4 regions of the Streptomyces crystallinus genome follow, and region 2 is predicted to be linked to each of the others. Evidence: riboswitches for the same ligand, from Rfam matches in the RefSeq annotation. Region 2 holds a riboswitch; each other region holds the start of a gene.

Region 1 (7,869 bases), on a different contig from region 2:
ACCCATCACGATGCCGTCCATCACGGCCACGTACGGCTTGGACCAGCGCGCGATGCGAGCATTCAGACGGTACTCGTCCCGCCAGAAGTCCGCCGACGCCGTGCCGCCCGCGCGGGCGTCCTCATAGATCGCGCGGATGTCGCCGCCCGCGCAGAGCCCTCGATCGCCGGCGCCGGTGAGGACGACCGTCTCCACCTCCGGGTCGTGCTCCCATGCCGTCAGCGCCTCGTCGATCCGGCGGACCATGGCGTGGGTCAGCGCGTTCAGCGCCCTCGGCCGGTTGAGGGTGAGGTGGGCGGCACGGCCGCGGCGCGCCACCAGGACGTCCTCGGCGTCGGGGGCGGTGTCCGGGAGCGTGTCGGCGGTGCTGCGGCCCATGGGGTGGCGGTTCCTCTCGGATCCGGGTCGGTCTGCGTTGATCTTGGAGTGATCCCCTCGAACCTATAGTCGGGCGTCCTGGTAAGTCCATCGTGCGAGGTCGGCGGGCCTGTCCGCGCCCTCGGGCCAAGAACGCTCGCGTGCGGTCCTCCGAGAGGCGCGATACGCGCTCGCGGCAGCCCGCACGGCGTCGCCGTCGCGCTACCTGCTCCCCGTGCCCTCCCTGCTCGCCCTGCTCTCCGTGGCCTCTGGCTCCTGGACGATCGCCAGCTGGGGTGCGGCCGTCTTCAGGGTCCGTCGCTCCTCCGTCAGTAGACATCCCGGACGTAGCGTTTCCCCGCCGTCAGCCGCTTCAGATACGCCCCCGCCGACTCCTCGTCGAGCCCGCCGTGCGCTATCGCGATGTCCCGCAGCGCCCGGTCCACGTCCTTGGCCATACGGGACGCGTCGCCGCACACATAGAAGTGCGCGCCGTCCTGGAGCCAGGACCACAGCAGGGGTCCGTGCTCGCGCATCCGGTCCTGTACGTACACCTTGGCGCGCTGGTCCCGGGAGAACGCGGTGTCCAGGCGTGTCAGGGTGCCCTCCGCGCTCAGTTTGGTCAGCTCGTCCTCGTAGTAGAAATCGGTGGCGCGGTGCTGCTCCCCGAAGAACAGCCAGTTCGGGGCGTGATGGCCCAGGGCTCGGCGCTCGTAGAGGAATCCTACGAACGGGGCCACTCCGGTGCCCGGGCCAACCATCACCATCGGCGTCCCCGGGTCGGTGGGCGGCCGGAAGTGCCGGGTGCGCTGCACGTACACCGGCACCGGCGCGTCCGGCGGTGAGTCCGCGAGCAGGGCGGAGCACACGCCCGCGCGCGCGTGGCCGAGACGGTTCTCGTACCGGACGACCGAGACCGTCAGGGACACCTCGTGCGGGTCGGTCAGCGGGCTGGACGATATCGAGTACAGCCGTGGCCGCAGGCCGCGCAGGATGCCCGCCCACTCGGACGCGCTCGCGCGCACCCCGTGCTCGGCCACCACGTCCACCGCCTGACGGCCCCACGACCACTGCGCCAGCTGCCACTTGTTGTCGGGGCGCAGCAAGTGCTTCAGACGGCGGTCATGGGTCCGCTCGGCGACGAACCTGAGCAGGTCGGGGCCGACCCGTGTGATGTCCAGGTGTTCGTGCAGCGCCGTGCCGAACGGGACTTCGCCGACCCCGCTTATCTCGACGGGGTCGGTGGCGTCCAGACCGGTGACGGCCAGCCACTCGGCCACCAAGTCGGGTGAGTTCACCGGGTGCACGCCGAGCGCGTCCCCGGCCGCGTAGGTGAGCGGGATGTCGCTCGCGCGGGTGTCGAAGGTGAACCGCCGCACCTCTTTGCTCGACCCGGGGAGGCTGAGCAGCGAGTTCCCCGTCAGCCGGGCCGTGATGGCGGCGGCCCGGGAGCTGGGGAGAGGCACGGTGGAGGCGGTGACGCCCTGGGGTCGGGTCGCCGTGGAACTCGTAGGGATGGTTGCGGTGTTGGGGACCGAGGTTGTTGCTGTACCCGGTGAACGGACGCCCCGCGCCGCGAGTTCCCGCCCGGGCGCGAATTCGCCGGAGAGATTTCCGGGGGCCCCGGGGGTGTCCGTGGCGGGGGCGCCCGAAGACGTGTCACCCGGGAGTCCTGCCGTCGGACCGGCCGCCGGGCCTGCCGCCGTGGCCCCGCCCACTGACAGAGCCCCGTTCGGGCCCGCGTCCCCGCCCGCCGCTGCGGCGTCGGCATCCGCCAGCTCCTCCAGCTTGGCCAGCACCCCGGCCAGCCACTCCTGCGCCCGGCCCTCGAAGTCCGGTTCGCAGTCGGTGCGCGGCAGCAGCCGTACCGCGCCCAGCTCGGCCAGCCGCCGGTCCAGGCGGCGGCCGTGCCCGCAGAACTCGTCGTACGACGAGTCCCCGAAGGCCAGGACCGCATAGCGGCGCCCTTCCAGGCGCGGGGCGTCGGCGTCGGCCAGCGCGTCCCAGAACGCGGCGCCGTTGTCGGGTGCCTCGCCGTCACCGGTGGTGCTGGTGACCAGCAGTATCTCCGCGTCGGTGGGCAGAGTGTCCGGGGCGGCGTCGTCCATGGCGACGAGCCGGATCCGGTGCCCGGCGGCGGCGAGCTGCTCCGCGCCCACCGCGGCCAGCTGCTCGGCGTTGCCGGTCTGCGAGGCCCACAGCAGCAGCACGTCACGGCCCCGCGGGGCCGGGGGCGCCGCGGCGGGCGTGGGGGCCGGGGCCGGGGCGGGCCGCGGGCTCGTGCGGGAGTACATCCCGGCCAGCACGCCGTTCACCCACAGCGCGTGCTCCTCGCTGAAGGGCGCGGTCTGCGGCAGCACCGGAATGCCGGGCGCACCCGACTCCAGTCCGGCCAGGAAGCCGGCGAGGTACTGGCGTTCGCGCTCGGTGAGGACCGGCGGAGGCGTGCCGAGGCCGAACACGGCGGCCGGCGGGCTGCCTTGGCCCGCCGACAGGTGCGCCTCGGAGCCCGAGCGCTGAGCGGGGACGCCATACGGGAGGGGCGCGGGGGCATCGAGGAGCGCGGTACCTGTGGCGGGCGCCCCCGTAATGCCGTTCGCGCCTGCGGTCGCCGCCACGCCACCCGAGACGAGCGCTTGCGCTGCTCGCCCTGCGTCGGCCGAGCGGTCAGGGGATGCCATCGCGGAGGCCGCCGCCGTCCCCGGCATCACGGCCCGCGCCACCGCGGCCGCCGACTTCGTCAGCGACACCGCGCACATCTTGAACTCGGGCTGGAGCGAGATCGGGTCGACGGCGTCACTGGTCACCGCGTTGATGCTGAGGCTCTCGCCGAACAGGTCGTTCCAGTGGAAGGGCGCGAAGCAGCACCCCGGGCGCACCCGGTCGGTCACCACGGCGGGCAGTACCGCCCGGCCGCGCCGGGAGGCGATCTCCACCCCGTCGCCCTCGGCGATGCCCAGGCGTTCGGCGTCCTCGGGATGCAGTTCCACGAACGGCGTCGGGTTGAGCTTGTTGAGCTTGGCCACCTTCCCCGTCTTGGTGAGCGTGTGCCACTGGTGCTGGAGGCGCCCGGTGTTGAGGACGAAAGGGAAGTCGTCGTCGGGCATCTCGGCGGCCGGCAGGTGCGGGCGCGCGTGGAAGACGGCCCGCCCGCTCGCCGTCGGGAACACCGGGCCCGTGCCGTCCTCGGTCACGTACCGGATGGGGTTGCGGTCGGGGCCCTCGGCCGTGGAAGCGGGCCACTGCACCGGTGTGGCGCGCAGCCGCTCGTACGTCACTCCGCGCAGGTCGTAGCCGGTCTTGGGGTTCCAGGCGCGCTTGATCTCCTCGAAGACGTCCTCGGGGCCGGCGTAGCTGAACGCCTCCTCGTACCCCATGGCGCACGCCACGCGCGCGATGATCTGCCAGTCGGGCAGCGCCTCGCCGGGCGCGTCGACGGCCTGGCGGGCGAGGGTGAGGTTGCGCTCGCTGTTGACGAGGACGCCCTCGGCCTCCGTCCACAGGGCGCCCGGCAGCACCACGTCCGCGTACGCGGTGGTCTCGGTGTCGGCGAACACGTCCTGGACGACGACGAACTCGGCCGCCTTCAGGCCTTCGACGACGGTGCGGCGGTTGGCGACGGAGGCGACCGGGTTGGTGCAGATCACCCAGCACGCCTTGATGGCGCCGTCGGCCATCCGCCGGAACAACTCGACGGCGCCGAGCCCGGCCCCGTCCGTGCGCAGCGTGCCCGGCTCCAGCCCCCACAGCTCCTCGGTGAAGGCCCGCTCCTCGTCCACGAGCACCGAGCGCTGTCCGGGCAGCCCCGGGCCCATATAGCCCATCTCCCGGCCGCCCATCGCGTTCGGCTGGCCGGTGAGCGAGAACGGGCCGCTGCCGGGGCGGCATATCGCACCGGTCGCCAGATGCAGGTTGACCAGGGCGTTGGTGTTCCAGGTGCCATGGGTGGACTGGTTGAGCCCCATGGTCCAGCAGCTCATCCACTCCCCGGCCGCGCCGATCCACCGCGCCGCCGTACGGATGTCGTCCTCGGGGATCCCGGTGGTCTCGGAGACACAGGCGGGCGGGTAGTCGGCAAGGAACTCGTCCATCGCCTCCCAGCCCTCGGTGTGCTCGGCTATGAAGGCGGAGTCGGTGTGCCCGTCCTCCTTGAGGAGGTGCAGCAGGCCGTTGAGCAGCGCGAGGTCCGTACCCGGCTTGATCTGGAGGAACAGGTCGGCCTTGGCGGCGGTCGCGGTGCGGCGCGGGTCGACGACGATCAGCTTCGCCCCCGCTTTGACGCGCTCCATCATCCTCAGGAAGAGGATGGGATGGCAGTCGGCCATGTTGGAGCCGATGACAAGGAAGACGTCGGCCTTCTCGAAGTCCTGGTACGAGCCGGGCGGTCCGTCCGCGCCGAGCGACAGCTTGTAGCCGCTGCCCGCACTGGCCATGCACAGCCGGGAGTTGGACTCGATCTGGTTGGTGCCGATGAAGCCCTTGGTCAGCTTGTTGGCCAGATACTGCGCCTCCAGGCTCATCTGGCCGGACACATAGAGGGCCACGGCGTCCGGCCCGTGCTCGTCGACGATGGCCCGCAGCCTGCCCGCCGTCTCGGCGATCATCGCGTCGACTCCGGCCGGCACGGGCTCCGCTCCCCGTTCGCCCCGTATCAGCGCGGTGGCCAGGCGTCCTGGTGCCGCCAGCATGTCGGCCGTGGTCGCCCCCTTGGTGCACAGCCGGCCCCCATTGGCGGGGTGCGCCTTGTCGCCGGAGGCCTTGAGCACCGTCCGTCGGCCGTCCGGTCCGGCGGTGATGTCGAGGACCATCCCGCAGCCCACACCGCAGTACGAGCAGACCGTGCGCACCTGTTCGGTGGCGGCCCGCGTGCCCTGTGCGGTCAACGGGTGTCCCCTCTCGTCTCGGCCGGGCGCCCTTGGGCTCCGACCGTACGAAATGCCCGTTACTTCGATGTCACGTGCGGCGATCACGAGTGGTTACGTCGGCCACACTAAGCGCGCCCCGATGCTGTGAGCACCTGTGTGCGACTGCGGCACGCCTCCGATGTCGGACATCACCGGGCCTGCCCGCGCCCTGTGAGGCGCGCGTTCTCGGCCATGACTTCGCCGGCCTTGCGGCCGGACTCGCTAGGGTGGCGGGTGCAGCTGGTTCGCCCCGTCCGCCAGGCGGGATGCGTCGTAAGAGGGAACCCGGTGGGAATCCGGGACTGCCCCGCAGCGGTGAGCGGGAACGACCGCCGTCATACGCACTGGGACCGACAACGGTCCTGGGAAGCGACGGCCAGTAGGTGTCCGCCGGGAGACCGGCAGACGCGCCCGCGAGTCCGAAGACCTGCCCGTTGCCCGCGCGCGACAGATCGCGCGCGGAGACCTTGGTGACCTCGTGGGCGGGTCGGCGGGACGAGCGGCGGTTTCGCACGCGGGCACTGCTCCGCGCGGGCCGCCCGGTCTGTCATCCCTTCGCGCCCATGACCCTACCGGGGTCGATTTCGGGACATTCTCGCGAAGGAGAGTTTCGTGACCAGCAAGTCCGCAGCCGCGGCAGCACGGGCCACCGTGTACGGCTACCCCCGCCAGGGCCCCGACCGGGAGCTCAAGAAGGCCGTCGAGGGCTACTGGAGGGGCCGTGTCGGCGCCGAGGCCCTCCGCGACACCGCCCGTGACCTGCGCCGCGCCACCTGGCGCCGGCTGGCCGAGGCGGGCGTCGACGAAGTGCCCACCGGCGACTTCTCGTACTACGACCATGTCCTCGACACCAGCGTGATGGTGGGGGCGGTCCCCGACCGGCACCGCGCCGCCGTCGAGACCGACCCGCTGGACGGCTACTTCGCCATGGCCCGCGGCACCCAGGACGTGGCGCCCCTGGAGATGACCAAGTGGTTCGACACCAACTACCACTACCTGGTGCCCGAGCTCGGACCGGACACCGTCTTCAGCGCCGACTCGGGCAAGCAGGTCGGTGAGCTCGCCGAGGCGCTGGCGCTCGGCCTCGCGGCCCGGCCCGTCCTGGTCGGCCCGGTCACCTACCTCCTCCTGGCCAAGCCCGCACCCGGCGTCGACGCCGACTTCCAGCCGCTGACCCTGCTGGAGCGCCTGCTGCCCGTCTATGCCGAGGTCCTCGCCGATCTGCGGGCGGCCGGCGCCCAGTGGGTGCAGCTCGACGAGCCCGCCCTCGTCCAGGACCGCAACCCCGCCGAGCTGGAGGCCGCAGCCCGCGCCTACCGGGTGCTCGGGAGCCTCACCGACCGCCCCAAGCTGCTGGTCGCCTCCTACTTCGACCGCCTCGGCGAGGCCCTTCCCGTCCTCGCCAAGGCACCCGTGGAAGGCCTCGGCCTCGACTTCACGGGACCGGCCGCCGCCAACCTGGACGGCCTCGCGGCGGTCGGCGGACTGCCCGGCAAGCGGCTGGTGGCGGGCGTCGTCGACGGCCGCAACATCTGGATCAACGACTACGAGAAGTCACTCGCCACCCTCGGCACCCTCCTCGGACTCGCCGACCGGGTGGACGTGGCGCCCTCCTGCTCGCTGCTGCACGTCCCGCTCGACGCGACGGCCGAACGCGACATCGACCCGCAGATCGCCCGCTGGCTCGCCTTCGCCCATCAGAAGACCGCCGAGACCGTGACACTGGCCCGCGGCCTCGCCCTCGGTACCGAAGCCATCGGCGCCGAACTCGCCGCCAACCGCGCCGACCTGGCCTCGCGCGCCGGATCCGCCCTCACCCACGACCCCGCGGTACGCGCGCGTACGTCGACGGTCACCGAGGCGGACGGCCGCCGCTCCCAGCCGTACGGCGAACGCGCCCCCGCCCAACGCGCCCGTCTGCGGCTCCCGCTGCTGCCCACCACCACGATCGGCTCGTTCCCGCAGACCACCGAGGTGCGCACCGCGCGCGCCGACCTGCGGGCCGGACGCGTCGACACCGACGGCTACGAGGAGCGCATCAAGGCAGAGATCCGCGAGGTCGTCGCCTTCCAGGAGAAGGCGGGCATCGACGTCCTCGTCCACGGCGAGGCCGAACGCAACGACATGGTGCAGTACTTCGCCGAGCAGCTCACCGGCTACCTCGCCACCCAGTACGGCTGGGTCCAGTCCTACGGCACGCGCTATGTCCGCCCGCCGGTCCTGGCCGGCGACATCTCCCGGCCGCGGCCGATGACGGTCCGCTGGACCGGCTACGCCCAGTCGCTCACCGACCGCCCCGTCAAGGGCATGCTGACCGGGCCGGTCACCATGCTGGCGTGGTCGTTCGTCCGCGACGACCAGCCGCTCGCCGAGACCGCCCGCCAGGTGGCGCTCGCCCTGCGCGACGAGGTCGAGGACCTGGAGGCGGCCGGGACCCCGGTCATCCAGGTCGACGAGCCCGCCCTGCGCGAGACGCTGCCGCTGCGCGCGCAGGACCGCGCCGCCTATCTGGACTGGGCCACCGAATCGTTCCGCCTGACCACCGGCGGGGTGCGCCCCGACACCCAGATCCACACCCATATGTGCTACGCCGAGTTCGGCGACATCC
Region 2 (7,869 bases):
TCCACCGCGGGGGCCGACCGGTGTCCAGGGTGGCCAGGCTCGTACCGCCGTCGTTGTTGCGGGCGGCCAGAAGCACCCCGCCGGGTATGGAGTGCAGGGCGAGTGTCCCGTAGCCGCGGCTGCCCAGGTCGAGGTGCTCGTCGCGCCACGCGCCGCCGCCGGCCGGGAGGGTGCGCACGAGCACACGGGCGGTTCTGGCCTCGCGGAAAGCGAGGAGGAGCGAGCCGTCGGGCCGGGCCAGCGCTGTCGGCGGGTCGGCCGGGGCGGGCAGCCCGGTGGGGACGAGGACGAACGGCCCCCCGGGGCCCCGCTGCGCCCAGTGGCGAACGGTGTAGTGGCCGGCGCCGAAGACGTGGACGACCCCCGTGGCGTCGGTGACGGCGCTCAGCCCCTCCTGGACTTCGGCGCCGCCCAGGTCCGACCAGTCGCTCCAGGTGCCGTCGGCTCGCTGGCTGCGGGCGGAGACTCCCTTGGCCCAGTTGCGTACGAAGAGCCAGGTGGTGCCGTCGGCGCCGCGGGTCACGACCGGCCCGCCGACCCGGCGGGCATGCTCGGGGTCGCGGTCGGGGGCGCCCAGCGAGCTCCAGGGGCGGAAGGGCCCGCCCTTGCTGGGCTGGTCTGTCGTGACGATCTCACGGCGGTTGTCCTGCGGCCCGGGGCCGAGTGAGGCGATGCGCTCCGCGAACAGCTGCCAGCGGCCGTCCTTGGTGAGCGAGGCTGTCAGGCCCGGCAGCAGTCCCTTGCCGGCCAGCAGCTTCGGCGCCGCCCACTGGCCGCTGCCGCGCTCGCTCTCCTGCCACATGGCGGCCTGTCCGCCGAGGACGGCGAACGCGGTCAGCCGCCCGTCCGCGCCCTGCCGCAGCTGCGGAGCGGCCGTGGGGTAGCGCAGCGAGGTGCGCTGGAGCCAGCCGGTGCCGTACGAGCGGTCGCGGCCGACGTCGTAGTCGCCGCAGCCGCCGAAGACCTTGTCGTCACAGCCCTTCGGGGAGCCTCCGTAGGCGTTGAGGACGTTGGCCTTGGCGCGGACGATCTGCGCGGGGAGGGCCTGCGGCCAGCGCTCGTTGTAGTAGCCGCGGAAGGCGGTGACGGTGTGGGGCGCCTGGTAGTGGTCGAGTGCGGCGTAGGTGAACAGCGCGGTGGCGGTGTGGTCGGGGTGGTCGGAGTAGCCGCGCTGGTCGTGGTGGGCGCGGTGCTTGGCGTCACGGACCTGCATGTCCGGGTCGGGGTCCATGGTGCGTACGAGGGTGGGCCGGTAGCTGTTCAAGAGGTACGTCAGCGTGTCTATCAGCCCGGTGCGGGTGACCGTGTGGGCGGCCCGGACGGGAGAGCCGGTGCCCACCAGCGTCCGGGTGACCGTCTTGGGGTCCTCCCACAGACGCCGCAGGTCACGGCTGGGGGTTTTGCCGTGGGTGGGGGAGTGCTGGGACACACCGAGGAAGACCAGCCGGATGCCGGGGTGCCGGCTCAGGACGTCCACTTCGATGGGGGTGCCGTCGGGCAGGGTGGCGACCTGCTGCGCCCAGGGGGCTTTGGTGTCTCCGGTCGCCATGAGCGCGTACGCCTGGCGCAGGCCCTGACGGCGGGCGCCGGCGTAGTTGGCGACGTCGGGCTTGGGGGGCTTGCGGCCGGGGACCTTGTTGAATCCCTGGGCCTCCCCGCTGGTCACATAGACGCTGACGAGCTGGTCGTTGGCGTCTATGGACTGCTGGAGATCGGGGTTCATGAAGTACAGGTCGTCGTCCGGGTGGGCCACGATCTGCATGACGCGGGCACCGCTCGAACCGTCGTGGGAGACCTGCACCACACCGCGCGTGTGGATCGGCGAGGAGGCACGCGACGGCGAACCGGGGGCGCAGGCCGATATCGCCGCGGACAGGGCTATGAGGCCGGCAACGAGGGCGCGGCGAGCGGGAAGTGACGGCACGGGAGGTCTTTCGCGGGTGGGTGAGCGGGCGGATGCGTACGGGCAGGACACGGGCGAGCACGACTCCAGGGAGAGACGTGCACCGCACGGCGGCCTGCCCGAGGCGCAGCACGGCGCTGCCCCGTCCCGGGCCGGTGGTGTGGGGGTCAAGTCGGCGGACGGTGCTGAGGCGTGAGCGGCAGAGCTGACGCTACGAAGAGCGCACGTAGGTATTCCATCGGCGATGTAACAGTTGGCGGGACATTGCCATACGGAGTTGTTAAGTCGCGCTGGTCGCCCCTGAGCGAGGGGAGCGGTGCGTCGGCACGCCGAGGTATTCGGCCTGTGCTCCTTGTCGCCGGGAGGGGCGAGGAGCACGATGGAGAGCGGAGGCAGGGCGTCCACATGGGTCGGAGGTCACTGTCCGTACCACTGTCGGAGTCGTACGTGATCACGGCTCTCCTGGGCCGCGCCCACCCTCGTGGCCACCGCGAAGATCCAGACGGCGGTGACTGGCCGAGCGCGTGGGGGCCGGCCGTGTTCCCGCTGGGCACGCTGTCGGCGGACGACGGCGCTATCGATGGAGAAGAAGGTCCGCCATACGACAACCGTCGGCGTTGGTGTGCGGCACCTCTTGTCAGTGCGCCGGGCCGGCCAACGAGCGGAGGACTCGATGTCCGTCACCGTCGTGGTCATCATCATTGTCGCCGCCGTGCTGGTGCTCGCCGCGTGCGCGGTGGCAGCGCGCGTGGTCATGGTGCGCCGTCGCCGCGAGCTCCAGGAGCGGTTCGGCCCCGAGTACGAGCGCACTGTGGAGGCGCGGGACAGCCGTCGGGCCGGCGAGCAGGAGCTGCGTGAGCGCGAGGAGCGCCACGATGCGCTGGACATCAAGCCGCTGCCGGCTGCTGTCCGCGACCGCTACTCCCTGGACTGGGCCCGCGTGCAGGAACAGTTCGTCGACCGGCCCGACGACGCCGTACACGACGCCGACCGGCTGGTGACGACGCTCATGGGCGAGCGCGGCTACCCGACAGAAGGGTACGAGCAGCAGCTCAAGGACCTGTCCGTCGAGCACGGGAGAACCCTGGAGCACTACCGCGCCGCGCATGACGTCAACGAGCGCAGCAGCCGTCACGAGGCGACCACGGAGGAGCTGCGCGGCGCGATGGTGCACTACCGCGCGCTGTTCGAGGAACTGCTGCACAACGGAGACCGGCCGGGCAGGGGCGCGGAATGAGCTCGCGGCCGACGGTAGGGTGCGCCGCAGGGGCAGCGCCTTCGATCCAGCGGACACCCGCCATGACGCGTGACGGACCGACCGCGTGATCGACAGACAGAGGGATTGATGTACACAGGGATGGATGTGTAGAGATGGGCAGCACGGAGACACCCCGACCCGATGACAGCGGCGCTCTGTCCACGGAGGACCTCGCCGGCACCGGGCGGCAGGACATCGAGAGCGAGAGCAGCGAGGCTTCAGAGCTCGCCGACACCCCGCCGGCGTATCCCGGAGAAGCCACCGCCGACCTGGGGGACCGACAGGACGACGCCGGGCGGGCCCCCTCCGACGGAGGCGGGGACTCGGCACCGCCGGAGGAGAACGAACCCCTGCTGGGAGCGGAACAGGAGGAGTTCCGTGCCAGGTGGCAGCAGATCCAGAGCCAGTTCGTCGACGACCCCAGGGACTCCGTCAACGCGGCCGACCAGTTGGTCGCCGAGACGATGCAGGCACTGGCCACCACCTTCTCGGCACACAAGCGCGACCTCGAGAGCCAGTGGCACCGCGGCGAGGAGGTGGCGACCGAGGACCTTCGCGTGGCACTTCAGCAGTACCGCTCGTTCTTCAACCGACTGCTCAGCACGTGACCCCGGGGCGGGGGAGGGCCAGGTCCGTCCGGTGAAGGACGTGTCTATGACTCCAGTAGACCGGGAACGGGCCGTGGCCGGCCCTCGCTGTCGATGGCCACGAAGCTCAGGCGGGCGGTGGCCACTTCGGTGGGGGGAGTGGTGGTGGCGTTCCAGCGCTCGGCGGTGACGCGTACGGCCACCGTCATCGAGGTCCGGCCGGCGCGTTCGAGGAGGGCGTGGACGGTCAGGAGGTCCCCGGCGCGGGCGGGGGCGAGGAACGTCATGCGGTCCACGGAGACCGTCACGGCCGGCCCGTCGGCGTGGCGGCCCGCCGAGGCCGCCGCCGCGTCGTCGATCAGCTTCATGACGACGCCGCCGTGAATGGTGCCGTAGAGGTTGGTGTCGTGCTCGCTCATGATGTGGGCGAGGGTCACCCGGGAGTCGGCCGGCGCCTTGTGGGCGCGGGGGCCTGCGGTGATGTCCGCGGTCACGGAACTCTCCTTCGCGAGTCGTGGATCGACCCGGCGGCGTACCGCGGACGCGAGGGAGGGCGGGCTCGGTAGGTGCCCGCTGCCGCCGGCCCGCCCACGAGGCCACCGATTCTCCGCACGCGCTCGTCGCGCACGGGCAGCGGCAGGTCTTCGGACTCACGGGCACGCCACCGTACGAACGACATGTACGAGGCATCTACTGGCCGTCGCTTCCCAGGACCGTTGTCGGTCCCAGTGCGTATGACGGCGGTCGTTCCCGCTCACCGCTGCGGGGCAGTCCCGGATTCCCACCGGGTTCCCTCTTACGACGCATCCCGCCTGGCGGGCGGGGCGAACCAGCTGCGCTCTCAGCCTAGGTCACGGCCCCGGGCGTTTCGGCGGCCCGGCCGGATGGCGTACGTCTCACATCACGGGCCGGAAGAGCCGTGCGGTGCGCCTGCCCCGTATCTTATTGCACATAGGTTGCAAGAACGATTGATATGCGAAAGAGGCTGACGTGGGCGCTCCGGTGGTGCTGGGCATCGAGTCGTCGTGCGACGAGACCGGGGCCGGGATCGTGTCCGGCGGGCGGCTGCTCGCGCACGTCGTGGCGTCGAGCATGGACGAGCACGCGCGGTTCGGCGGGGTCGTGCCGGAGATCGCCGCCCGTGCGCACCTCCAGGCGTTCAATCCCGTGGTCCAGGAGGCCCTCGACCAGGCGGGGTTGCGGCTGCGCGACATCGACGCCGTCGCCGTCACCACCGGCCCCGGCCTCTCCGGCGCCCTCCAAGTCGGTCTCGCCGGAGCGAAGACGCTCGCGTACGCCGCCGGTGTGCCGCTGTACGGGGTGCACCACCTGGCCGGGCACGTGGCGGCGGACACGCTGGAGCACGGGCCGCTGCCGAATCCGTGCATGGTGCTGATCGTGTCGGGCGGGCACACCTCGCTGCTGCTGGTGCGGGACCTCGTACGCGACCCGATCCTGCACCTCGGCGACACCGTCGACGACGCGGCGGGGGAGTGCTTCGACAAGGTGGCCCGGGTGTTCGGGCTGCCGTATCCGGGCGGGCCCGCCATCGACCGGGCCGCCCGTGAGGGCGACCCGTGCGCGGTGGCCTTCCCGCGCCCGCTGACCGGCCCACGCGACGATCCGTACGCCTTCTCCTTCTCCGGCTTGAAGACCGCCGCCGCACGCTGGGCCGAACGCCACCGGCAGTCCGGCGAGGAGATCCCGCTGGCCGACGGCGCCGCCTCCCTCCAGGAGGCCGTCGCCGACGTGCTGACCCGCAAGGCGCTGGCCGCCTGCCGGGAGTACGACGTGCGCACCCTCGTGGTCGTGGGCGGGGTGGCCGCCAACTCGCGGGTGCGGGCGCTCGCGGAGGAGCGTTGTGCGATCGCGGGTGTGGAACTGCGGGTGCCGCCGCTGACGCTGTGCACCGACAACGGGGCGATGATCGCGGCCGTGGGCGACCTGCTGGTACGGGCCGACGCCGCCCCGGCTCAGCTGGACATCTCCATCGACCCGTCCGCCCCGCTGGAGTACGCCTTTCTGCACCCGCTCGCCCGCCCCGCCGCGAGCGCCGCATGAGAGGGCTGGTCATACGCCCGGTCGCGGGTACGGAACTGCTCTCACGCGGCGCGGACATACGACGGGTGTACGCCGATGCCTTCAGCCGACACCCATGGAACGAGGACGCCACCGTCGCGGACACCTATATACGGCGGTTGGCCGACGATGTCACGCGCCCGGGCTTCGTGGCGGCCCTGGCCTTCGACGCGGAGACGGTCGTCGGTATGGCCACCGCCTGGACGACCTCCGCCCCCTTCCCGTCCGGCCGTTGCTACCCGCAGGCCGCTGCCGCCCTGGGCGCGGAGCGCACGGCGGACTGGCTGTGCGGCGGTCGGGAGGTCGACGAGCTCGCCGTGGCCGGTGCGGCGCGCGGCCGTGGCGTCGGCGCGGCCCTCCTGCACGCGGTGACCGGCGACGCACCCGACGGCCGCTGCTGGCTGCTCACCTCGGTCCGTGCCCCCGACGTCGTCCGCTTCTACCGGCGCCTGGGCTGGGCCCAGGCCACCCACCCAGCACCTGAGGGGAACGGAATCGCGGTCTTCCTCGGGCCGGCGCATCCGGCCCGTCCGGCCGTCGTGGGCACGGACTGAACGAGGCGAGGATCCTTGGTGCGTACGGTCGGTATCTGCGGCCGGCCCGGATGCCTGCGCCGCACCCTTCGCCTGTGCACGGCTGTGGCCGCCCGTGGTTCGGGTGGCCACAGCCGTGGCGACGCGGCGGCTAGATGGTATCGGCGAAGCGCTTGAAGGCCGCCTGCGTGTTGGGGCCCGGGTCCCCGTCGATCTTGTCGGTGTAGCCGTAGTTACGCAGGAGCCGCTGGAGGGCCATCACGGTGTTGGGGCCGGGGTCGCCGTCAATCTTGTCCGTGTAGCCCCAGTGGGTCTTGAGGCACCTCTGGAAAGCCTTCCAGCTGTTGATGCCGAGCTGGCCGTCGATGCCGTCGTTGTAGCCCCAGTAGGTGTGCAGCCAGCGCTGGACGTTCTTCGCCTGCGCGGAGCTGAGGCCGAAGTTGTGCACCGCGAGGATCTGCGCCGACGCAGTGGTGACCGGCACGGCGCTCGGGTGTGCGGGCGCTGCCGCGCTCGCGCCCGCCAGGCCGGCGCCGGACAGTGTCACTGCGAGCGCCGTGCTGACGAACGCCTTCCTCATCCAGCCTTTGCGCATGTCTTTCCCCCTTTGGGTCATGGTCAGTGGCCCTTGTCTGCGACAGTCGCAGACTGGCGCGGCAACGAGTGTGCCGCAGCAGGGTTGTCGCAGGTCAGCTGTGTGCGTCTGGGCGCACACTCCCAGGTGGGCGACGCACATGTGACACACGTCGAGGGGATGCGCAGGGCCCACAGCCCACCGGGTGTGTAGGGATGTCAGTCCAGGCAGAACTCGTTGCCCTCCGGGTCGGTCATCACGAGGAAGCCGGCACTCAGCGGGGGAGCGGGCTCGTGGCGGCGTACCCGCGTCGCTCCCAGCGCGACGAGCCGGTCGCACTCGGTCTCCAGCGCCGCCATCCGCTCGTCTCCCTTCAGCCCGGGAGCCGCGCGGATGTCGAGATGGACGCGGTTCTTGGCGACCTTGTCCTCCGGCACCTGCTGGAAGAAGACGCGCGGGCCGTGCCCGTCAGGGTCCTCGATGGCCGATCTCGTGTTGCGCTCCTCCTGCGGTACGCCGATCCGTGCGAGGAATCCGTCCCAGGCGGCCAGCGGGTCGGCACCCTCGGGCAGGTCGACTCCGGGCGGACCGGGGTGCACATATCCCAGTGCGTCACGCCAGAAGGACGACAGCGCCCGCGGGTCGTGCGCGTCGAAGGTGACCTGGATGTGGCGGCTCATCGGGGTACTCCGTTCATAGCGGGCTTCGTACGCGGGCAGCGGCTGCCCGGCACAACTACTACACAGTCACCGTGTGTATCTGGTTGGATACTGATGTGGGCGTCGTGGATGTGCTCACTCCGGATCCAGAGAGGTCATTGATGTCAGCGACAGCGGGTCACGCAGAGACGAACCTGGCGGTCAGGCTCGGCTTCCAGCCCGACATGGTGGTCCAGGAGATCGGGTACGACGACGACGTCGACCAGGAGCTTCGTG
Region 3 (7,869 bases), on a different contig from region 2:
TGCCGACCGGCCGGGCGGCGAGCCAGGCGCGGTACTCGGCGCGGGCCGGGCCGGGGGTGAGCCGGGCGCAGCCGCGCAGCATGTCCTCGGCGGACCGCTCGATGTTGCCCGCCGGGCTCTGCGCGGCGACGCAGATCTGCTCCAGCTTGACCCACACCGCCCAGTTGCCGAGCGGGGTGAGGGTGGCCGAGCCCTCGGAGAGGGTGAGCGCGCCGACGGCGGCGAGGCCGGCGAGCGCCCAGTCGAGGAGGAGGGAGAGGAAGGCGAGGGAGGCGGGGTGGTCCCCGCCGGGGCCGTCGCCGGTGCCGTCGGCGCCGGTGCCGTCGGGCACCTCGCACCGCTCGTCGCGCAGTTCGGCGACGCGCTGACCGAGCAGGTCGAGCAGGGCCGGTACGAGGACGGGGCCGGCCGACAGCTGGAGGAGGGAGAGCACCTGGGGGACGGCTTCGACGACCTCGGCCACGGCGGCGGGCGCGATGGCGGCCGGGGCGGGGTGGACGATCGACCAGGCGTCGAAGAGGGCGACCCAGCCGCGCAGCACCGCGGCGTCGTCGCGGTCCCAGGCGCGCAGCCGCCAGCCGGGGCGTGCGGTGCCGCCGTGCAGCTCGACGAGTCCGGCGAGCCGGGCCCGGTCCCAGCCGGCCCGCACCTGGGCGGGCGTCAGCCCCACGGTGGCGGCGGCCTGTTCGGCGGCCGCGGCGGACAGGGCGCCCGTCGGGGCGGGGCGGGGCGCGCTGCCCCGGGCGCGCTCGGCGTCGGCCCAGCGGGCGACGCGTACGGCGTCGGCGAGCACCGCTCTGGCCTGGCGGGCCAGTTCGGCGGCGGCCGGGGTGCCCTCCGGCGGCCGGGACGCCCGGGAGCGGCGCTCGCTCACGGCCCGGCGGGCGGTGGCGAGGGGGCGGGCATCCTTCGCGTGCGGTGCGCGGACAAGCCGCAGTCTGGAGTCTCGCGGCAACTTCTCTTCAGGCTTCCGGGACGTCACGGATGCAGTCTTCCCGTTGACGGGCAGAAAGCCCAAACGGAATGGAGATCGTCTCCTTCCGCACGGGCCGGGAACGACCGGCGCGCGGGGCCCGGGCCCCGGGTCGGCGCGCTGTGTTGACCGGCCGAAACGCGAAGCGGAACGACCGCCCTGATCGCCGGGCGCGGTACCCGGAGCCCCGTGGGCCGCTCGCGGGGGCTCCGGGCCCGTTGGTCACACCAGCGGGGTCAGGAAGCGCCGCAGCGCCTCCTCGTAACGGTCGGGGTCGGCGTTCCACATCGCGGCGTGCGGGGCGTCGCGGACCGTGTGAAGGGTCACCAGATCGGGACGGCGGGCCGCGAGTTCACGGGTGAGCGGCCAGGAGGCGAGGGTGTCGTCGGGGCCGTGGAAGACCAGGGTCGGCACGCGCAGGGCGGCCGGGTCGGCCGCCTCGCCCAGACGGTCGCCGTGCGGGCCGGTGCGGCCCTGCGCGGCCCGCACGGCGAGCGGCAGCAGGGCGCTCGGGGCGCCGTGGGCGAGCGCCAGGGCGCGCACCGTGCCCTCCCAGTCGAGCACCGGGGAGTCCAGGACGACGCCCGCGATGCGGCCGCGCATCCCGGAGCGCGCGGCGGCGTGCAGCGCCATGGTGGCGCCGGTGGACCAGCCGTGCAGGATGACGCGCCGGGCGCCGGAGCGGACGGCGTAGCGGACCGCGGCGTCGAGGTCGCGCCACTCCGAGTCGCCGAGGTGGCCGAGCCCGTCCGGGGAGCGGGGTGCGCCCTCGTCGCCCCGGTAGGCGAGGTCGAGCACCGTCATCTGCCGGCGGTGCAGGAAGCCCATGACGTTGAGCGGGTGCTCGCGGGTGGTGCCCAGGCCGTGCACGGTGATCACCCAGGTGTCCCGTACGCCCTTGACCAGCCAGGCGGGCAGCACCCCGAGCTCCGCGGGGATCTCGACGTCCTCGTGGTCGAGGCCGAGCGCCCCGGCCGGGGTGCCGTGGTGGAGCTGCGGGGTGAGCCGGACCCGGTCGCCCGGCTGCGGGCTCCCCCGGGTGACCCGCTCCAGCCGGCGCACCACGGTGTCCGCGGCGTGCGGCACGTCGACGACGTCGCCGACCACCGCGTGGACGCCGGAGCCCTCGATCCCGTACGTGCCGGGGCGCAGCGAGGCCAGACAGCGGGTCAGGGAGATCCGTCCGGGGGCCGTGGCGTGCACGGTGAGCTCGGGGTCGGTGGGCAGCGGGCGGCCCGGCGGTGCCTTCAGGGCCGCGTCGCTCGCGTACCGTCCGGCGGCCACCGCTGCCGCGCCGACGCCGATGAGTGTGGTGACGGCCGCTGCCGTCGCTGTAGCCGGGCGCACCGTTCCAGTGTCGGCAGTACGCGGCGACACGGCCAGTGGGCGGGGCCTACCGGGGGCCGGTTGCCCGGCGCGCGGGGCCGGAGGGTCCGAAGAGCGGCTCTCAAACCTGCCCGTATCCCCGGAACTGTTCGGCGGCCCGGTCGAGGTCGGCGGCGGAGAGCAGGGAGGGGGTGCGGCCGGGCACCGAGGAGGCGGCCAGCCAGAGGCGGCACATCCACTCCAGCTGGGCGGTGCGGTCGTAGGCCTGGGAGAGCGTGGCCCCGTAGGTGACCGCTCCGTGGTTCTGGAGGAGGCAGCCGGTGCGGCCGTCGAGGGCGCGCAGCATGTTCCGCGCCAGTTCCTCGGTCCCGTACAGGGCGTAGGGCGCCACCTGGACCGGACCACCGAGCTCGGCGGCCATGTAGTGGACCGGCGGCAGCTCGCTGACCAAGGTGGAGACGGCCGTGGCGTGCACGGCGTGGGTGTGCACGACGGCCCGCGCGTCGGTGTCCCTGTATACGGCCAGGTGCATCGGCAGCTCACTGGTGGGCCGCAGGGTGCCGGTCACCTGGCGGCCGGTGAGGTCCACGGCGACGGTGTCGCCGGGGCCGAGGCGGTCGTAGGCGACCCCGGAGGGGGTCACGAGGACCAGGTCGCCGACGCGTACCGAGACATTGCCCGAGGTGCCGACGACCAGGCCTTCGTCGGCGGTGCGGCGGGCGGTGGCGGTCAGCTCGGCCCAGGCCGCGGCGATCGCTGCGGAGTCCATCGGCTCTCCCATGGGGTGATCCTCGCAGGCTCCGCGGCGCGGGTGGAGGCGTGAGCGGAATCTCTTCAATGGGGCCGATGACCGGTTCGTATGGCTTTGATACGCCTTGATCGAACCGGAAACCGGTCAGATACACCGCGAGGCCCGACCCAGTTCACCTTCCGTTCATCCAGGTTGCTTACGTTCGTCCAACCACTGACGTCGAACGATTGCCTGGGTAAATGGAACACATCACGCTGCTGCTCGCCATTGTGGTCGTGACAGCTCTAGTGTTCGATTTCACGAACGGTTTCCATGACACCGCCAACGCGATGGCCACCACCATCTCGACCGGCGCCCTGAAGCCCAAAGCCGCGGTCGCCATGTCCGCCGCACTCAACCTGGTCGGCGCGTTCCTGTCGGTGGAGGTCGCCAAGACGATCTCCGGCGGGATCATCAACGAGAAGGGCCTCAGAACAGAGGTCATCTTCGCGGCGCTCGTCGGCGCCATCCTCTGGAACCTGGTGACCTGGCTGCTCGGCCTGCCGTCCAGCTCGTCCCACGCCCTGTTCGGCGGTCTGATCGGCGCGGCCGTGATGTCGGCCGGCTGGTCCTCGGTCAACGGCTCGACCGTCGTCACCAAGGTGCTGCTGCCCGCCGTCGCCGCCCCGATCGTCGCGGGCGTCGCCTCGATGCTGGCCACGCGGCTGACGTACCGGATCAACCGCGGCACCGACGAGAAGGCCACCGCCAAGGGCTACCGGGCCGGGCAGATCGCCTCCGCCGGTCTCGTCTCGCTCGCCCACGGCACCAACGACGCGCAGAAGACCATGGGCATCATCACGCTCGCCCTGGTCACCGGCGGTGTGCTGCACCCGGGCGCCAACCCCCCGATGTGGGTCATCGTCTCGGCCGGCCTGGCCATCGCCATGGGCACGTACCTCGGCGGCTGGCGCATCATCCGCACCATGGGCAAGGGCCTGACCGAACTGGCTCCGCCGCAGGGCTTCGCCGCCCAGTCCGGCGCCGCGACCGTCATCCTGGCCTCCTCGCACCTCGGCTTCTCGCTCTCCACCACCCAGGTCTGCTCCGGCTCCGTCATGGGCGCCGGCCTCGGCCGCAAGGGCGGTGTGGTCCGCTGGTCCACCGCGACCCGGATGTTCGTCGCCTGGGGTCTGACCCTGCCCGCCGCGGGTCTGGTCGGCGCCGGCGCCGAGTTCCTCACCGGCCAGGGCACCTGGGGCATCGTCCTGGTGGCGGTCCTGCTGGTCGCGGGCTCCGGCTTCATCTGGAAGCTGTCGCGCCGCTCGCCGGTCGACCACAACGACGTCACCGCCGCCCCGGCCGCGAGCGAGCTCCCGGCCGAGCCCGCGGGTGTCGTCACCACCGCGATCGCCGCCGTCACCCCGCCCCCGACCGTCGCCGCCGTGGCCGCCGACCTGACGGCCACCATCCCGGCCCCGGCCCCGGTGGCCCCCGCCGACCCGGCCCGCCCGGCTGCCGTCTGACCCGGCCGCGCACTCCGAAGGAATCGTCATGCACATCGACTGGCAAGCTCTCGGCACCGTCTTCGGTGTCAGCCTCATCGTCACCGTCGGCCTGGTGGGCCTGTTCACCGTCGGGATCGTCGGCCTCAGCAAGCAGCAGTCGGCCGCGGCCGGCAAGGGCAACGTCATGGTGGCCCGCACCACCGCCTACCTCTGCTTCGCGCTCTGCGCGGCGGCCGTCGCGTACGGCATCAACCTGATCGTCGCCAAGTAGTCCGGCCACCCGGCCGCACGCGCTCCCGAACCGCCCCCCGGCCCTGCCGGGGGGCGGTTCGCTGTGTGCCTGCGCACACTCTCCCGTCGCAGGTCAGCAGCGAGTTGACGGGCGTTCGCGGGCGTGGTGGACTGCCCGAGCCATTACGGCGGCAGAAGAGGAAGCCGGTGCGAATCCGGCGCGGTCCCGCCACTGTCATCGGGGAATCATCCCCGTGAGCCAGGAACTCTCACCGCCGGTCGACGTCGTACCAGGGCGCGGACACCCTGAGTGAGGACATACCGCCATGCGCGCCTGCCTGTTGCCGGCACCCCCCGGACGTACCGGAGCTCCCCTCGGCGTTGCGGCGGGCTGATCCCATGCGTGCCGATCGCACTTTCGCGTACGGCGCCACCGCCGGTCTCCTCGGCGACCTGCTCCTCGGCGACCCCCGCCGCGGACACCCGGTCGCCGCGTTCGGCCGTGCCGCGGCGGCCGTGGAGCGCGCGCTGTGGCGTGACCACCGGGGCTGGGGCGCGCTGCACACCGCCGTGTGCGCCGGAGGCGCCGCGGGCGCCGCGCTGCTCGCCACCCGTGCCGTACGCCACCGCCCCGCCGCCTCCGTCGCGCTGACCGCCGCCGCCACCTGGGCCGTGGTGGGCGGCACTTCGCTGGGCCGGGAGGCCCGGGCGATCGGCGCGGCCCTGGAAGCCGGGGACGTCGAGGCGGCCCGGGCGCGGCTGCCGCACCTGTGCGGGCGCGACCCGCAGGCCCTGGACGCGCCCGGCATCGCGCGCGCGGTCGTCGAGTCCGTCGCCGAGAACACCTCGGACGCCGTGGTGGGCGCGCTGGTGTGGGGAGCGCTCGCGGGGGTGCCGGGGCTGGTCGGCTTCCGGGCGGTCAACACGCTGGACGCGATGGTGGGTCACCGCTCGCCGCGCCATCTGCGGTACGGGTGGGCCTCGGCGCGCCTCGACGACGTGGCGGGCTGGCCGGGCGCCCGGCTCACCGCCGCGCTCGCGGTGGCCGCCGGGGGCTCGCCGCGCGCCGCCACGCGCGCGTGGCGCGAGGACGCGGACAGGCACCCGAGCCCCAACGCCGGTCCGGTGGAGGCGTCGTTCGCGGGGGCGCTCGGCGTACGGCTCGGCGGCACCCTCTCCTACGGCGGCCGTGTCGAGCACCGGCCGGTGCTGAACGGGGGCGGCCGGGCGGTGGAGGTCGCGGACATCGAGCGGGCGGTGCGGCTGTCGCGCCGGGTGGGCTGGCTCGCGCTGGGCGTGGCCATCGCGGTGAGGAAGGTACGGACATGAGTGGCGGACTGCTGGTCGCGGGCACCACGTCGGACGCCGGCAAGAGCGTCGTCACCGCCGGGATCTGCCGGTGGCTGGTGCGCCGGGGCGTGAAGGTCGCCCCCTTCAAGGGACAGAACATGTCCCTCAACTCCTTCGTCACCCGCGAGGGCGCGGAGATCGGGCGCGCGCAGGCGATGCAGGCGCAGGCGGCGCGCGTCGAGCCGTCCGCGCTGATGAACCCCGTGCTGCTCAAGCCGGGGAGCGACCGGTCGAGCCAGGTCGTACTCATGGGCAAGCCGGTGGGTGAACTGAGCGCCAGCGGCTACCACGGCGGACGCCAGGAAGCGCTTCTGGGCACCGTCGTGGACTGCCTGGAGCGGCTGCGGGGCACATATGACGCCGTGATCTGCGAGGGGGCGGGCAGTCCGGCCGAGATCAACCTGCGGCGCACCGACATCGTCAACATGGGCATCGCGCGCGCCGCGAGGCTCCCGGTGGTGGTGGTCGGCGACATCGACCGGGGCGGGGTGTTCGCCTCGTTCTTCGGTACGACGGCGCTGCTGAGCCCCGAGGACCAGACCCTGGTCGCCGGGTACATCGTCAACAAGTTCCGCGGCGACGTCTCGCTGCTCGAACCCGGCATCGACATGCTGCGCGGGCTCACCGGGCGCCACACGTACGGGATCCTGCCGTTCGCGCACGGGCTCGGCATCGACGAGGAGGACGGCCTGCGGGTGTCCCTGCGCGGCGCCGTGCGCGAGTCGGTGGTGGCGCCGCCGGTGGGCGAGGACGTGCTGCGGGTCGCGGTCTGCGCGATCCCGCTGATGTCCAACTTCACCGACGTGGACGCCCTCGCCGCCGAACCGGGCGTGGTCGTGCGGTTCGTGGACCGGCCCGAGGAGCTGGCCGACGCGGATCTGGTCGTCGTGCCGGGAACCCGGGGCACGGTCCGGGCGTTGGAATGGCTGAGGGAACGGGGGCTGGCGCGGGAGCTGGCGCGCAGGGCGGCCGAGGGGCGTCCGGTGCTGGGGATCTGCGGCGGGTTCCAGGTGCTCGGCGAGCACATCGAGGACGAGGTCGAGTCACGGGCGGGTTCCGTGACGGGTCTCGGACTGCTGCCCGTACGGGTGCGGTTCGCGGCCGAGAAGACACTTGCACGGCCGACCGGTGAGGCGCTGGGCGAGCGCGTGGAGGGATACGAGATCCACCACGGCGTCGCCGACGTGCTGGGCGGGGAAGCCTTCTTGGACGGATGCCGGGTCGGTGCGGTCTGGGGGACGCACTGGCACGGGTCACTTGAGAGCGACGGATTCAGGCGACGGTTCCTGGAGCTGGTGGCGAGCGCCGCGGGACGGCGTTTCGTGCCCGCCCCGGACACGTCGTTCGGCGCGCTGCGCGAGGAGCAGCTGGACCGCCTCGGCGACCTCATCGAAGAACACGCGGACACGGACGCGCTCATGCGGCTCATCGAGCAGGGCGCGCCCGCAGGACTTCCCTTCATCGCACCTGGAGCACCCGCATGAGCACTGTGCTGTTGTTGTCGACCGCCGACACGGATCTGCTGGCGGCCTGGGCCTCCGGGGCGCCCTTCCGGATCGGCAACCCGACCCGTATCGACGTGGCCGAGGAGCTGCCCGCGCTGATCGAGGGCGCGTCGGTGGCCGTCGTGCGCCTGCTCGGCGGCAAGCGCGCCTGGGAGGACGGGCTCGCCGCGCTGAAGGCGTCCGGGATCCCCACGGTGCTGCTGGGCGGCGAGACCGTGCCGGACGCGGAGCTGATGGCCGAGTCCT
Region 4 (7,869 bases), 560 kb from region 2:
CCAAGTCGCCGGTGATGCAGGAGGAGATCTTCGGCCCGATCCTGCCCATCGTGACGGTGGCCGACCTGGACGAGGCCATCGGCTTCATCAACGACCGCGACAAGCCGCTGGCCCTGTACGCCTTCACCGAGTCCGACGCCACCAGGGAGCGCCTGGCCGCCGAGACCTCCTCGGGCGGTCTCGGCCTCGGGCTTCCGCTGGCCCATCTCACCGTCTCCGACCTGCCGTTCGGCGGCGTCGGCGAGAGCGGCATGGGCAACTACCACGGCCGCTACTCCATCGAGACGTTCAGCCACCGCAAGGCCGTGCTGGCCGGGTGACCTGAGGCGGGGCCGGGGCAGGGGCCGGGACGGATTCCCGTTCCGGCCCCTGCTTCATCCGCTACAACGGGCCGTAGAGCGTGGTGAGTTCCGCCGCCAGCCGGGCGAGGTGCTCGCGGGCCTCGACGGGTTCGAGGATCTCGACGCGCGCTCCGAGACCGGCGAGCTGCGCGGCCACGACCTCCGGGGACGGGCCGTCGATCTCCATGTCCAGCCACCCGTCGCCCCGTTGGCCGCCCAGGCGCAGCCGGCCGCCGAACAGGACGCCCAGAACGCGCTCGGCCGTGGGCTCGGCCCGTCCCCGTACGGTCGCCCCGCGCATCCGCTCCTCCATCGGTGCGGCCAGCTCGCGCCAGACCGTGGCCAGGTCGAAGCCCTCGGGGCGGACGACGGGGTCGGTGGTCAGCTCGACCGAGGTGATCCGGTCGAGACGAAAGATACGCAGCCCGGTCCCGGTGGAGCCGGGGCCGGCACCGGGCCGGGCGGCCGTCTCTCCCTGCTCCGTACCGGCCACGAGGTACGGGACTCCCGCCTTGGTGACGATGCCCAGCGGGTGGACCGTGCGAATGCCGGTCGGGCTGCCGGGGCGGGCGTATCCCAGACGTACGCACAGGCCGTCCACCACCGCACGCTGGAGCGCGTCCAGCAACGGCGTGCCCGCGGTGACGGGCAGCCTCGACCAGTCCGTGCCGTCGGTGGCGGCGGCCTTCGCGGCGGCCTCGGCGTCGGACCGGAGCGGCGCGGGCAGGGCACGGATCAACTTCCGCAGCGCCGTGCGGAGTTCCGGGGAGACCGCCGACGGGCCAGCGACCAGGAACATCGCGCGGATCTCGGCGGCGGTCAGCCCGGAGAGGTCGGTACGGGCGCCGCCGACGAGGGACCAGCCGCCGCCCCGGCCGTGCTGGGAGTAGACGGGGATACCGGCCGCCGCCAGCGCCTCCAGGTCGCGGCGCGCGGTGCGTTCGGACACCTCCAGCTCCTCGGCCACCTCGCGCGCCGTCACCCGTCCACGGGTCTGGAGGAACAGCAGGGTCGCCACCAGTCGATCGGCTCTCATACCGATCATTCTCTTTCTCAAACTGGCCAGGAGATGGCCAGTTTGGCTTTCAGGATGAGTGCAGATCGAACACGGCGGAGCGACATCGCCCCGCGTACGCCATCGCCACACAGGCGCAGGGAGAAATCATGATCGTGGTGACCGGAGCAACCGGGAACGTCGGACGGCATCTCGTACGGGAGCTCGCCTCGGCGGGCGAGCGGGTGACGGCGGTCTCCCGTCGACTGCCGGGCCAGCTGTCGGCAGGTGAGCAACCAGCAGGTGAGCGGCCCGGCAACGTGGAGTTCCAGCAGGCCGATCCGGCCCGGCCCGAGACCCTCAAGCGCTCGTTCGACGGCGCCGACGCGCTGTATCTGCTTGTCGCGGGCGACGGCGAGGGTCTCGACCCGTACGCCATCCTCGACACGGCGCGGGCCGCCGGAATCCGGCGGGTGGTCCTCCAGTCCTCGCAGGCCACCGCGACGCGCCCGCACTCCGTCGCACACGCCCCGCTGCGCTCCTTCGAGGAGGCCGTACGGGAGTCGGGCCTGGCGTGGACGGTGCTGCGGCCGAGCGGGTTCGCCTCCAACGCCTCTATGTGGGCGCCCTCGATCCGCGCCGAGCGGACGGTGACGGCACCCTTCGGCGACGTCGGCCTGCCGGTGGTCGACCCGGCCGACATCGCGGCGGTCGCCGCCGCTTGCCTGCGCGACGGGAGTCACGCGGGCCGGACGTACGAACTCACCGGACCCGCGCCCGTCTCGCCGCGCAGGCAAGCGGCGGCGATCGGTGGGGCGCTGGGGCTGCCGGTGCGGTTCGTCGAGCAGAGCCGGGCCGAGGCGCGGGAACTGCTGCTGCGCTTCATGCCGGAGCCGGTCGTCGAGAGCACGCTCGGCATCCTCGGCGAACCCACGCCCGAGGAGCGACGGGTGAGCGCGGACGTGGAGCGCGTCCTCGGCCGGGCACCACGGACGTTCGCCCAGTGGGCGGCGGACAACGTCGTCGCCTTCAGGTGACGTCCGAGGCGGACGCGGGTGCGGCGTCGGCGGGCCGGTCCTGTCCGGGCACTTCGGCGGCCGTGGCCACCCGTACCGCCCACCGCTGCTCGACCTTGGCGAACCGCCAGTACGCCAGGGCCGCGGCCCACACCGCGACGAACAGGCCGACGATGATGAAGCCGACGTTGTCCAGGTCGAGGCCCGCGACCCAGCCGGTGAACCCGTCCCGCAGATCGAGCTTGTCGTGCAACACGCCCACCAGCTCGATCGTCCCGATCAGGAAGGCCACGGCGATGGAGAGCCCGGTGATGGTCAGGTTGTAGAACACCTTGCGCACCGGGTTGGAGAAGGCCCACTGGTAGGCGAAGTTCATGAACGTGCCGTCGATGGTGTCGAACAGGCTCATCCCCGCCGCGAACAGCAGCGGCAGACACAGCACGGCGTACCAGGGCAGCCCGGCGGCCGCGCCCGATCCGGCCATCACCATCAGCGTGACCTCGGTGGCCGTGTCGAAGCCGAGCCCGAAGAGGAAGCCCAGCGGGTACATCTGGCCGGGCCGGGTGATCGACTTGGTGAAGCGGCCCAGGAGGCGGTTCATGAACCCCCGTGAGTCCAGGTGCTGTTCCAGCTCGGCCTCGTCGTACGTCCCGGCGCGCATGGCCCGGAAGACCCGCAGGATACCCACGAGCGCCAGCAGGTTGAGCGCGGCGATGAGATAGAGAAACGATCCGGAGACGGTCGTTCCGACGATGCCGAGGGTCTGGTGGGTCTGCGACTCGTCGTTCATCAGGGTGCCCGCGAGCTGTGCGCCCCCGGCGACCAGCGCCGCCATGGCGACGACGACGCTGGAGTGCCCGAGCGCGAACCAGAAGCCGACCGACACCGGCCGCTTGCCGTCGGCCATCAGCTTGCGGGTGGTGTTGTCGATCGCGGCGATGTGGTCGGCGTCGAAGGCGTGCCGCATGCCGAGGGTGTAGGCGGTGACGCCCAGCCCGAGGCCGAACGTCTTGGAGCCGACCTCGTAGTGCTGGGGCACCACGAGCAGGAAGAGGATGCCGAACGCCACGACGTGCAGGGCGGCGATCACCACCAGCAGCCAGGCGGTGCGGACGGTGTCCTCCCGCCGCCAGTGGAAGGCGGTGGGAGGGGTGGCGGCGGGCAGGGTCATTTCGTTCACGCTCCAGCACCTCGTGGATCATTACGCGAGATGCCGTGGCCGGTCTCCTGGCTTCCGGGTGTCGCACCGCCCCTGCCTTCCCAGCGGCCTCACGGCCACCAGTGGCACAACGGGGCGGGCTACCCGAAGCCGTTCATGGCCTGAACGTCATGGGGCCCGATCACAGTGGCGAGGGCCGCTCCGGTCTTGCACCGGTCTTCCCGAACACCACGGCTCGCCAACCGTAGGTGCGACCCGCCCCACCTGCAAGTCTGGCTGTGGGTGGGGGTATTGCAGATCACACTCCGGGGCAAGCGGAGGGATCTCGTCCACCGGTCGCGCCGAGCGCGGGCCCAGCTCGGACCGAGCGTCGGAGGGCTCCCGGGGGGCGGTGGCTCGCCCTCCGCGCCCGACACCGCTCTCACCCCGCCGTCGGCGCGGTGAACACCGGACGGCGGTCGATACGGGCACGCACGGCGTCCGAGCCGAAGTGGTAGTCGATGCGCCGGACCGCCTCGGCCCAGCTCCGCATGGTCCCCGCGTCGGAGAGCGCCTCGACCACGAACGGGTCGGTCCACCGTTCCACCGCACGCCGCCACAGCTCCGCCGGGGGCTCCTCCAGCAGATTGCCGACCGTGCCCTCGTAGATGAGCATCGCTCGCACCTGCCCGTCCGGCTCGATCTGCACCGACCGGAAGTCGAGCCCGCGCGCCACCTGTTCGGGATTCATCTGCAAGGAGAAGTTGGTCGACGTGCCGACCCTGACCGTGGCCGGTGCCAGCGCCTGGAGCCGTGCGCGCTGTTCCTCGCTGCCGAGCCGGGCGAGCTGTTCGTCCGAGAGCAGCTCGTGCTCGGCGTATCCGGTGCGGCTGCCGAGCCCCGACGGCACGGCGGCGCCGAAGTCGAGGGAGCTCAGATGCGGGAAGCGCGGCAGGATGTCCGTACAGAACTCCTCCAGCCGGTCGACGTTGCTCCGTACGACCGCGCAGTCGACCGCGAACGGGAGCGGGCGGTCGCCACGTTCGGCCCGCTCCCGTGCTCCGGCCTCCAGCAGCGCCAGCGCTCGCATCGCCCGCCCGAACGAACCCGCCCTGCCGCGGATCCGGTCGTGCACCTCGGGCGTGGGACCGTCGACGCTCACCACGACCCTGCCGCAGACGCGCGCCAGCTCCTCGGTCATCCACGGCTGGAAGTTCCAGCCGCCGGTGTACACGAGCACCGAGATACCTGCCCGCGTCAGGCGTTCCGCGACCTCGAACACCCCCTTGACCAGCAGTGGTTCTCCCCCGGCGAGGGTGACCTGGACCGGGCCCAGGGAGATCACGGCGTCGGCGATCCGCAGCATGTCGTCATGGCTCACCTGCCGTGAGGGGCGCCTGCCGGACTCCGAGTAGCAGTGGGTGCAGCGCAGCGGACAGGCGTAGGTGATGTCCCAGATGACGGACTGTGGGCCATCGGCAACCATGTTCGCGTGCTCCATCGCATGCTCCCGGTCTCCGCTCGCGGTCTCGGCACCGGAGCGCCCCCCGTGCGGTGGGTGGGGGGCGCTCCCGTCTCGCTCAGACTAGGAGCCGCCAACCGGCCCGCGGTATCCCCAACTCTGGGGATGGCGCGTACCGGTCGGGACCCCTGCGCCCGCGCCTCCGGCGGCCGCCGCGCTCTCAGCCCCGCAGGACCGTGGTCCGCAGCCGCGGGTCGGCGGCTATCTCCGCCTCCGTGAACCGCTCGGTGACCCAGCGCTTCTGGGAGAACAGGACGGTCTGGTCGGTGTAGTGGGGCGACGCGGGGTTGGCCGACTGCCCGTAGGTGAGGATCGTACGGGTACGGGGCCCCTGGGGCGTCAGCTCCGTCGCCATGATGAAGCTGGAGCCGGAGGCGTGGTCGTCCGGGGAGCTCGGGCGTGTGGCGCCGCCGCTGCCCGCCGTGGGCGTGGCGTTCACGACGTTGAAGCAGCCCTCCCCACCCGAGCAGCCGGGCAGCGGTATCCCCGCCCACCGCTGGAGAGCGCCGATCGGCGCGTCCAGAGGCAGTTTGCCGGCGGCCAGTTGGCGGACGGCGTCGGCAAGCGCGCCGCGCACCCTCGGTTCGTCCCCGTTGAGCCCGCGCGGGGTGGTGAGCGGCTGAGCCGGGTCGTACGCCACGCGCCACCAGGGGTACGGGCCGCCCACCCGGGTGCGGAACGCCTTCCACAGGACGGCTCCGCGGCTGTCCGGGTCGTCGCGCATGTCCCAGGCCGCGAGGACGTCACAGGCGGCGCGCACATCCACCTCGGTGCCGTCGGTGGCGGTCAGGACGGGGTGTGCGCGGCACATCGCGACCGCGTCGTCCCGGCCCAGCTCCGCCGTGTGGTTGCGGTTGCCGAGCATGCTCGCCTGGAGCGTGGGCAGGGTGAAGCCCGGCGCCCCGAGTCCGTCGCTGCCGTCGCGCCGGCCCGCGATCATCTGGAGCCCGAGCTGGGCGCGTGGGCCGATCGGCCCCCCGGCGTGGTACATCCGCGGGTACCCCGTGAGCGGCGCCTCGGGGTTGGTCAGCGCCGAGTCGTTGTTGGAGTTGGCCACGTAGTCGGTCCGGGTCAGCCGGGGCTGGTGGCCGGGGCCGAAGACGCCCGGGACGGCCGCGTCCGGGTCGCTGCCCCAGTCGCAGGCCGAGGTGGACCCGTCGAGCACCCCTGGCAGATCCTCGTCCGCGCCCGGCAGGGAGCACCGCTCCAGCTGGTCGTCGGTGACATGGGGCACGGCGGAGGAGTCGTTGAAGTACGCGGTGCCGTTGGAGTCCGTGGCGATCGTGTACGTCCAGGGGATGCCCTGGTAGGTCTGGTGCGCCTGGGTGAGTTCAGCCACAGACGTGGCCCTGCCGATCGCCAGCCACTCGTTCATCGAGCGCAGATTGTCGGCGTTGGCGTCCCTCAGCGCGTACGCCTCGGTGCGCGTCCAGCCGTCGGCGAGGACCGGGCCGTAGCGGGAGGTGTAGAGGGTGGCGGAGACCGTGGAGAGCTTGCCGTCGGCGCCGCGAACCGTGACCGGGACGGTCCGGCGGGCCATCGGGACCGCCTTGCCGTCGACGAGGTAGCTCGTCGGGTCCCCGGGAGCGAGGGTGAGGCGGTAGAGCGAGGAGTGGTCGGCGTAGCTCGTGGTGTGCGTCCAGGCGAGGGTGCGGGTGTGGCCGATCTCGACCAGCGGGGTGCCGTAGATACCGGCACCGGCGACGTCGATGACGCCCGGGATCGTCAACTGCACCTGGTAGAAGCGGTCGCCACCGATCCATGACAGGTGCGGGTTGGCCAGCAGCATGCCGTCGCGGCCGCGGGTGGCGTCACGGCCGAGCGCCCAGCCGTTGCTGCCGAGCTCACCGCGGCGGGGGCCGGCGCCGTTGGAGGGGCTCGTCGACGGTTTCGCGGAGGCCGGGGCCGGGCCGCCCGCCGTGGTGCCGCGCGCTGCCGTCGGCGCACGCAGCGGCTTCGTCGACTTGCCTACGGTCGGTGGGGTCGCGGTGGCGATGGCCTGCTGGAACGCCGCCGCTCCGGCGGCGCCGTCGACCTCGTAGACCAGGTTCCAGATGTCCATGGCGCTGATCGGGCCGACCCAGGGCTTGCCCTTGCAGGTGGGGTCGGGCAGTTGCGCGGTGCCGGTGTCGCGCAGATACCTGTTGTACCCGGCGGCGTACCCCTCGACCATCCGGCGCAGCTCGGGTGTCGGGCCGAGCGGCGCCGGGCGGTCGAGCAGTCGCCGGACGGTGCCCGCCTGCCGCAGCCCTTGGTGGTAGGTGTCGCTCGCCAGGTTGGGCGTGCCCTCGGCGGTCGTCTCCGCAGGGCCGAGATATCTGGAGCGTTCGCCGCGCAATGTCAGCACCTGGTCGGCGAGTTGACACAGGTTGTCCTGCGCGAACGCGTACCCGTATCCGTATCCCAGACCGCCGTAGTCATGGGCCAGGACGTGCGGAATGCCGAATTCGGTGCGGCGGATCTGCGCGGTGTACCCGTGGTCCCCCACCCGTCCGCCGTCCGGTTCCGTGGCGGCGGAAGCGGAAGCGGACGCGGGTAACAGTGCGGCCACGCCGGATGCCAGGCAGAGCGTGGCGAGGGCGGGCCCCAGTCTTCTTGTGGTGCGCACTTTCTGACGCATCGCCAGAGTCTGTCGATAGCTGGGCATGTGCGTAAGCGTCCCGCGACGGCGGGTGTCGCCACATCAACCCCTCGACCGAACTTCGGGCCCGGCGGTGGACCCATGGATGTAGACCCCGGGGTGGAGAAACCGCCTCTGACCTGCGGCGTTCTGGCCTTGGTCACACGCAGGCGTGGTCGAGCAGACCGGCCCAGGTCCGCGGGCCGACCAGCCCGTCGACGTCGTGGCCGCGGTAGCC

The links. Region 2 has a riboswitch for cobalamin ahead of ABD236_RS11170 (acyl-CoA thioesterase). Riboswitches for the same ligand answer to the same signal wherever they lie in the genome.
Region 1: linked by a shared signal. The riboswitch ahead of metE (5-methyltetrahydropteroyltriglutamate--homocysteine S-methyltransferase) and the one ahead of ABD236_RS11170 (acyl-CoA thioesterase) in region 2 are both predicted to bind cobalamin.
Region 3: linked by a shared signal. The riboswitch ahead of ABD236_RS15910 (cobalamin biosynthesis protein) and the one ahead of ABD236_RS11170 (acyl-CoA thioesterase) in region 2 are both predicted to bind cobalamin.
Region 4: linked by a shared signal. The riboswitch ahead of nicT (Nickel transporter NicT) and the one ahead of ABD236_RS11170 (acyl-CoA thioesterase) in region 2 are both predicted to bind cobalamin.

Annotation. Positions count from the first base shown of each region.
Region 1 is NZ_BAAACA010000001.1:197,213-205,081, forward strand. Features, by position in the region: gene ABD236_RS00835 (enoyl-CoA hydratase/isomerase family protein) at 1-378, opposite strand, end outside; gene ABD236_RS00840 (bifunctional nitrate reductase/sulfite reductase flavoprotein subunit alpha) at 687-5,240, opposite strand; cobalamin riboswitch at 5,486-5,710, shown strand; gene metE (5-methyltetrahydropteroyltriglutamate--homocysteine S-methyltransferase) at 5,874-7,869, shown strand, end outside.
Region 2 is NZ_BAAACA010000014.1:135,823-143,691, reverse strand. Features, by position in the region: gene ABD236_RS11185 (PIG-L family deacetylase) at 1-1,804, opposite strand, end outside; gene ABD236_RS11180 (hypothetical protein) at 2,577-3,140, shown strand; gene ABD236_RS11175 (hypothetical protein) at 3,275-3,769, shown strand; gene ABD236_RS11170 (acyl-CoA thioesterase) at 3,814-4,242, opposite strand; cobalamin riboswitch at 4,368-4,597, opposite strand; gene tsaD (tRNA (adenosine(37)-N6)-threonylcarbamoyltransferase complex transferase subunit TsaD) at 4,751-5,809, shown strand; gene ABD236_RS11160 (GNAT family N-acetyltransferase) at 5,806-6,381, shown strand; gene ABD236_RS11155 (peptidoglycan-binding domain-containing protein) at 6,512-6,955, opposite strand; gene ABD236_RS11150 (VOC family protein) at 7,153-7,614, opposite strand; gene ABD236_RS11145 (DUF3052 domain-containing protein) at 7,755-7,869, shown strand, end outside.
Region 3 is NZ_BAAACA010000015.1:112,432-120,300, reverse strand. Features, by position in the region: gene ABD236_RS15935 (hypothetical protein) at 1-874, opposite strand, end outside; gene ABD236_RS15930 (alpha/beta hydrolase) at 1,196-2,320, opposite strand; gene ABD236_RS15925 (class II aldolase/adducin family protein) at 2,421-3,080, opposite strand; gene ABD236_RS15920 (inorganic phosphate transporter) at 3,290-4,555, shown strand; gene ABD236_RS15915 (hypothetical protein) at 4,584-4,808, shown strand; cobalamin riboswitch at 4,919-5,057, shown strand; gene ABD236_RS15910 (cobalamin biosynthesis protein) at 5,168-6,097, shown strand; gene ABD236_RS15905 (cobyric acid synthase) at 6,094-7,602, shown strand; gene cobN (cobaltochelatase subunit CobN) at 7,599-7,869, shown strand, end outside.
Region 4 is NZ_BAAACA010000014.1:697,974-705,842, forward strand. Features, by position in the region: gene ABD236_RS13725 (aldehyde dehydrogenase family protein) at 1-320, shown strand, start outside; gene ABD236_RS13730 (helix-turn-helix transcriptional regulator) at 382-1,377, opposite strand; gene ABD236_RS13735 (NAD(P)H-binding protein) at 1,506-2,372, shown strand; gene nicT (Nickel transporter NicT) at 2,365-3,522, opposite strand; cobalamin riboswitch at 3,552-3,758, opposite strand; gene ABD236_RS13745 (radical SAM protein) at 3,932-4,975, opposite strand; gene ABD236_RS13750 (penicillin acylase family protein) at 5,172-7,631, opposite strand; gene ABD236_RS13755 (peptidoglycan-binding domain-containing protein) at 7,792-7,869, opposite strand, start outside.